Regions from separate parts of the Paenibacillus sp. GCM10027626 genome, predicted to be linked through region 2. Evidence: a T-box and tRNA genes for the amino acid it is inferred to sense, from the RefSeq annotation. Region 2 holds a T-box; the other holds one or more tRNA genes.
The links. The T-box of region 2 lies ahead of leuS (leucine--tRNA ligase). A T-box ahead of a tRNA ligase gene usually reads a tRNA of that ligase, here a tRNA-Leu.

Region 1 (3,662 bases), on a different contig from region 2:
TCGTTCCGCCAATAACCAGACCGGTGAGGCCTGTAGAAACCTGTTCGTCGTAGATCTCGATATAAACAACAGAATCGTCCTTGCCTATGCCGATGGAGAAGCCGTTATATTCTTGCACCTCCATGAAGTCCTGCCCTTTGCCCAGGGAATATGTATCATCAGGCTTGCCGAGCTGAGTAATTGCTGCAGCGTTACGAGAAGAGCCGAGGGCGACATTATGCAGTGCAGGCGAATCGGTATTCCAAGAACTGCTTGCCTTGCCCTTGGGCTTTTTGTCGGAGGAGGATTCGGCTACGGCATCCGTTTGTTCTTTGTTCTTGGCGGTAATCGTATCATCCGGATTGCCGGCAACGGGCTCGTCCTGCGACCGCTCGGAATGCTGTCCCTGCAGCGGCTTTGTTGATAGCTTCTGACTATTTATATTCATAGCTTGTTGACAGCCGGTCAAAACGATAGCCAAAATTAATAAAGAAGCTGTGCGAGCAGCTGCTTTAGAGGTATATGTCATAATGATCGGACCTCCTTTATAGGTTAGACGCACCAGAAAGGAAAAAAGTTGCATTGTTAATTTTTAACAAGCTACATGCCGGCAAGTATATATAATGAAATTGCCTCAGTCTGATCAGCATTTTTTTTATTGCTTAATCTATGTATCCTATGGTACGTTTACGTGAAAAGGAATTTGGTGGAGGGAATGCGATGGAGCGTTTAAAAGAACGGATATTGCGCGAAGGAACAGTATTAAATAATGAAGTGCTGCGGCTCGACGCCATATTGAATCATCAGGTTGATCCTGCATTGACGATGGAGATGGGGCAAGAATTCGCACGCAGGTTCGCCGAGAAAGATATCACTAAGGTGATTACAGTGGAATCATCCGGAATTCCAGTCGGATTTACAACTGCGCTGGCGCTCGGTGTGCCGCTGGTCTTTGCCAGACGCAAAAAAACATTGATTGCCGATCCGGACGCTTATTCTGAGCGTGTGCCGTCCTTCACCAAAGGGATCGTCACCGATATTATGGTTTCCAAGCAATTTTTGACAGCAGAGGATACGGTGCTGTTCATTGACGATATTATTGCGAATGGAGATGCAGCGCGCGGCTTGATTAAAATTATCGAGCGCTCTGGGGCAACATTGGCCGGCGTAGGCATCGTCGTCGAAAAAGCGTTCCAGGCAGGCGCAAGAGCGATTCGCGAGCAAGGTATCGCTGTAGAGTCGCTGATCAAAGTATCATCGCTTGAAGGCGGAATTATTCATCTGGAATAAAAAGTGGATAAAGTTCCCCGAAAGAGTCTCTTTCCTCCGATTTCGTTTTGTCATATAATATTTATAAGTGACCGAGAGGAGGCGCGAGAACATGGAGGAAATGTCAGCTAAATTTTTGCAATCCAAATTGTCCGACGCCAAGATGCATTTCGAGCGTGCGCTTGATTGCAAGCATACAGAGTTCGATGATCTGTATCCTTACATGATCGAGCATCCGCAATTTTTTTGGTATAAACGTTATGTAGCCTGGTCGGAGCTGCTTACGATTGTTAAGCTTTGCAGCGAGCTTGAGATCGCCTGGCGTGAACAATTTACGCAAAAACAAGCCGATTATGTTGCTGGGCGTGTCATGTCTTCCCGGGTATTGGATGAATGGTACGAAACCAACGATTCGAAGGAAGAGTCGGCTGAATCAATGGATTTAAAATAAGGCTAAATGGCTTGCCGCAGCACGACCGCTGTGGTGTCCGAAGGATCTCAATGAGCGGGAAAGCGGCCATTGAGATCCTTTTGTATAAGGAATGATGGCTTTAAAAGGAAGGAGGACATCAATCACAATGGTAACTGAAGAACAGCTTGATCATTACCGCATTGAGGGAACGGAAGTGCGCGTTGTGCGCGATGCGCTTGAACTAAATGATGTAATCGGCATTGTCGTTGCCTGGGATGAGGAAAGTGTCATCATTCGCAAAGGAAACCGGAGAGTCGTGAAATTAAGCCGCAGCTATCTTTATGAGCCTGCAGCCGCGCCGCGGACGGAGCTTGGCTAGTCCGAATAAGCATAGTTTGCAGAGCAAATAATTTTTGAAACGAGAAATAGCGTTCAAGCGTATTGTTCATATAGCCTTTTTTGTCGGTTATAAGCTGAAACGAGATTGCTCAACCTAATCTTAGGAGGTTTACGGCAAATGAAGTGTCCTGTATGTACAGATGTGCGTATGCGTGAGGTGGAGAAGGACGGTGTCATGATTGATATCTGTCCGGATTGTAAAGGGGTATGGCTTGATCGGGGAGAGCTCGATAAGCTGATGCAAGGAATGCGGCGTATTCAGGACGAGTATGATCGTATAGAAGAGCAGCATTATCGAGGAGTGGATCGGCAGGGCGATTATCCTGAGCGTGGACATGCCGGCTCACATCAAGAACGCGAGCCGTATGGGTATGAAAAACGCGGCGATGATAAATACAAAGAGTATGACAAATATGGAAGACCCAAAAAGAAAAAATCCATGTTCGATATGCTAGGTGATATTTTCGACTAGAGCAGTTGAGCTTAGAAGGGCTGTCCTTCCTTAAAGTTTGTAAGGAGGATGGTCTTTTATTCATGAGAACTGCTTGACAAAACTTGTCTCAGAATGTTATGATATTTCTTGTGATTATTAGTGTTTACAACTAAGTAAACATTTTGCGGTCGTGGCGGAATTGGCAGACGCGCTGGCTTCAGGTGCCAGTGGTAGCAATACCGTGGAGGTTCGAGTCCTCTCGACCGCACCACTTCATCAATGACAGGTTTCTAATCTGCTTTTTCTAGCAGAGAAGGAACCTTTTTGTTATTCAATATGTTTAAGCTGGTGCTCATTACCTGGGCAGAAGAAACTTGAGCCGCTGACAAATGCGGGTGTTGACATTTATCATTGTTCAACCGGCGATTCTGAACGAAGAATTCATTCGTTCCTTCGCTTCCGGTCAAGTAACCCAGGTTACCGGTCTTGATAGATTGATTGAGAGACTTGAGAGGAATGAATTTGATCTGGTGGCCGTTGGTCGCTCGTTGTTAGTAGACCCAGAATGGGCGATGAAAATCCGGAACGGACGGTTCGGCGAACTGAATCCCTTTACAGTTGAATCATTGGGCACCCTATAAATGATAACAGCCAGGTGTAAAAGAAAATAAACTATTAGACTGGAAAAATAAAGTGTTAGACTCAGAAAATAAAGTTGTAGACTGTTAATCTCTTAGAAGGTAATGGTAATGATCGGGTTGTAAATTTGTACACATGAGGAGATAAAACTATGGCAAAAAACAAATTACTAAGAATGGACAATGTCGGCATCGTTGTAGAATCCCTTGATGACGCAATCTCTTTCTTCCAGGAGATTGGCTTGAAGCTCGAAGGGCGAGCCACTGTCGAAGGTGAATGGGCTGGTCGCGTAACCGGACTGGGTTCTCAGTGCGTAGAGATTGCTATGATGGTTACCCCAGATGGCCACAGCCGACTTGAACTTTCGCGATTTCTCAACCCACCTACTATATCAGACCACCGGACTGCTCCTGTAAACGCCCTAGGATACCTACGCGTCATGTTCACCGTTGAAGACATTGACGAAATGGTATCCAGACTCACTAGGTATGGTGCTCGGCTCGTTGGCGAAGTGGTTCAGTACGGGGACTC
Region 2 (3,662 bases):
GGCATCGTATTCGTCTCGCGGCGCGCCTTCATGCCAGTCTCGGGATCGACCGTCTCCACCCATTGCGTCACATTGGCCAGCGGCGACTCGCCTGTACCTGACGGCTTGATCTGGTCGACGTCCGGCAGCAGCAACGGCAGCTGGTCTACCGGAACAGGCTTCATCGTTCCATCCTCCAGATGCAAAATTGGAATCGGCTCGCCCCAATAGCGCTGTCTGCTGAACAGCCAGTCGCGCAGACGATAGGTCACTTTGCCTTTGCCTTTCCCTTCTGCTTCCAGCTTTTCGATCATGGCAGCGATCGCCTGTTCGTTGTTCAAACCATCCAAAAACCCGGAATTTACATGCGCGCCGTCCCCGGAGAAAGCTTCGACCGACAAATCGCCGCCCTGTACAACTTCCACAATCGGCAGGTCGAATTGCTTGGCAAACTCCCAGTCGCGCTGATCATGGCCGGGAACAGCCATTATTGCCCCTGTACCATAGCCGGCGAGCACATAGTCGGCAATCCAGATCGGCGTCTTCGCGCCGCTGACCGGATTAATCGCGTAGGCGCCAGTAAAGACCCCCGTCTTATCCTTGGCCAGATCAGTGCGCTCCAGATCGCTTTTGCGCGCAGCCGCTTCACGATAAGCCTCTACCGCCGCCTTCTGCTCAGCTGTCGTAATTTGCTCCACCAATTGATGCTCCGGAGCGAGTACGCAATATGTCGCGCCGAACAATGTGTCCGGGCGCGTCGTAAAGACGACAAGCTCGCTCGAATGCCCATCGATGGCAAAGGTCACTTCCGCGCCTTTCGACTTGCCGATCCAGTTGCGCTGCATGTCTTTAATGCTTTCAGACCAGTCGAGCTCTTCCAGATCCTCCAACAGCCGCTCCGCATATTCTGTAATTTTCAGAACCCATTGCCGCATTGGCTTGCGCACTACCGGATGGTTGCCGCGCTCGCTCAAGCCGTTAATAACTTCCTCATTGGCAAGCACAGTGCCAAGCGCCGGACACCAGTTGACCGGTACCTCGTCGACATAAGCCAGCCCCTTGTTATACAGCTGGATAAAGATCCATTGCGTCCATTTGTAGTATTCCGGATCGGTCGTGCTAATCTCGCGGTCCCAGTCATACGAAAAGCCAAGCGATTTGATTTGCCGGCGGAAATTGTTGATGTTCTTGATCGTAATATCCCGCGGGTGCTCGCCAGTATCGAGCGCATGCTGCTCGGCCGGCAGCCCGAATGCATCCCAGCCCATCGGATGGAGCACATTGAAGCCGCGCATCCGCTTATAGCGGGAAACGATATCGGTGGCCGTGTAGCCTTCCGGATGGCCTACGTGCAGCCCCGCCCCGGATGGATACGGGAACATGTCAAGCGCGTAAAACTTCGGCTTTCCTGCCTCCTCCGTCGTCTTGAATGTTTTATGCTGATCCCAATATTGCTGCCATTTTGGTTCAATCGTTTGCGGATTATAACCTTGCGGCTCTTGTCGTTCTTGTACCATAATTAACCGCCTCCCTATTCTTCATCTGCACAAGAAGAAACGGCTGACGCCGTACTTGGCGCTATCGCCAAGCTTCTTCCCCTGAAATTTTTATAAAACATATCGGGTGAAAACGAATAATTTCCATAAAAACAAAAAACTCCCGCCCCCAGCGACAACGCTAGGGACGAGAGGATATTGCTCCCGTGGTACCACCCTAGTTAGCAAAAAGCATGCTTTGCTCCTGCTCACTCAGCACCCTTAACGCGGGTGAAACGGCATGCTTTCCTGCAGCTGATCTTCCCGCAGCTCGCACGCGGCTCCAAGGCGAGTTCATATCCGCGTCGCTCCGGCTTGCACCAACCGCCGAATCTCTGAAACCGACACCGCAATACTACTGATCCTTATCAACGCCACAACCAAATATTAGTTTGATTATAATGAAGCTCTGCCCCACTGTCAAGCGATGCCGGTCCGAGTCGGATCCGGATTACAGCCTTAAGCAGCGGCCGCCCCCGCATCATGACGGTTTGACCGCTACAAAAAATAACCGTTCCGCTTCTGAATCAGGGGCCGCGAAAGTGAAGTCCGCATATTGCTCCACACTAGTGAAGCCTGCGCGCCTTAAAGCGCCCGCGATCCATGAAGGCTCATAGGCCCGCTGCACATGCGTCTCCTCAAAACGGATGAAGCGCGCGCCGCGCTCATTTCCCTCCCGGGCAAAAATCGTCAGATGGTGCTCGATTTCTCTGCGCGCCTCATCGTAATCACTCGTCCAAATGTATGCCACATCCCGCTCATCGAGCGTAAACGGCTGCTGCTCGGCGTACTGCTCCAGCTGCCGCGGAGCGTGCACATCAAAAATTAACAGCCCGCCGGGCTTCAACCCTTTATAAGTCGCGCGGAAGGCCGACTCTACATCCTCTTCTTCGAGCAAATAATTCAAGCAATCGCAAAATGAGATCGCCGCATCTACCGGTTCAGGGAGCTCCCAGTCCCGCATATCCTGCTGCAGCCAGCGGATCGAACCGCTATCCGGGTTTATCGCTCGTGCCGGCGGCTCGTCCCACTTGCTGCGCCCTACGGTCAGCATATCGGCGGAAATGTCAATCGCATATACTTGAAAGCCCGAACGAGCGAGCGGAATGGATAAGCTGCCTGTCCCGCAGCCGAGATCCGCTACTGTTGCAGGAATGCCATACTTTTCCCAGCACTGCCTGGCAAAGCGCAGCCAATCGGGATAGGGCATATCTTCCATCAACCGGTCATAAACAGCGGCAAACTGCCGATAAGCCTGCATTTGCCCTTCCCCTCCCATTCGCCTTGCGCTAATTGTCCCGTTTTTGCTCCTGCTGCTCTGCTGCAGCAGAAGTCAGTTTCGTCCAGTTGCCCTCTTGAACGACCAGACCTTCGCGCATCAGCTTGCCAAGCGCCCGCTTGAACGCTGATTTGCTGATCCCGAATCTTTGCTTAATCAGATCGGCCTCAGTCTGATCCGAGTAGGGCATCGCACCACCCGGACGCTCCTTCAAAAATGCCAGCAAACGATCGGCGTCCTCCACGCGGCCAACTTCTTTGACCGGAGTCATCGACAGGTTTACACGGCCGTCCTCGCGAATAAAGGTGACGCGCCCCCGCACCCGTTCGCCGAGACGAAGCGGGTGAGCGCGCTCTGCCTCAGGGATGAAGCCAAGCGCGCCAAAACCGACCACTCCGCCATCAATCAGCACAAAGGAGCCGATCTTCAGCGTCTTTGTCACCCAGCCTTCCACCCATGTATTGCTCCAGCTAACCGGCGCCCGGAAGACAAGCGCAAGCAAATCCTCTTCAGTGGCCAGCTTGGCGAATAAGCGGCCGATTTTATCATGAGCCAGTTTGACGAACACCTCATCGCCGCGGCGCGGACGAAGCGATTGCAACTCAGGCTGCTCAGACAACGGCAGCAGCAGTTGACGCCCAAGCCCCATCTCCAGAAATACGCCAATGCGCGAATGAACATCCGCTACCTGCAAGCGGGCAACCTCGCCCAGCGTAATGAGCGGGCGCTTCATTGTCGCGGCAATCCGATCCTCGGAATCAAAAAAAATAAACACTTCCATTTCGCTGCCGATTTTCGGCTTGCTGCCAGTAAGCTCTGTATAATGAAGCAGCACTTCCTGCTCGCCGTCAGTCAAAAAAAAGCCGTAG

Region 1: it has a tRNA-Leu gene. The T-box ahead of leuS (leucine--tRNA ligase) is inferred to sense a tRNA for this amino acid. The anticodon was not compared.

Annotation. Positions count from the first base shown of each region.
Region 1 is NZ_JBHTHC010000009.1:318,597-322,258, forward strand. Features, by position in the region: gene ACFQ0N_RS19455 (hypothetical protein) at 1-508, opposite strand, end outside; gene ACFQ0N_RS19460 (xanthine phosphoribosyltransferase) at 700-1,269, shown strand; gene ACFQ0N_RS19465 (hypothetical protein) at 1,361-1,699, shown strand; gene ACFQ0N_RS19470 (hypothetical protein) at 1,827-2,039, shown strand; gene ACFQ0N_RS19475 (TFIIB-type zinc ribbon-containing protein) at 2,178-2,531, shown strand; tRNA gene ACFQ0N_RS19480 (tRNA-Leu) at 2,677-2,763, shown strand; partial or broken gene ACFQ0N_RS19485 (12-oxophytodienoate reductase) at 2,987-3,133, shown strand; gene ACFQ0N_RS19490 (VOC family protein) at 3,283-3,662, shown strand, end outside.
Region 2 is NZ_JBHTHC010000014.1:46,972-50,633, reverse strand. Features, by position in the region: gene leuS (leucine--tRNA ligase) at 1-1,496, opposite strand, end outside; T-box leader at 1,656-1,895, opposite strand; gene ACFQ0N_RS24295 (class I SAM-dependent DNA methyltransferase) at 1,996-2,775, opposite strand; gene ACFQ0N_RS24290 (CvfB family protein) at 2,804-3,662, opposite strand, start outside.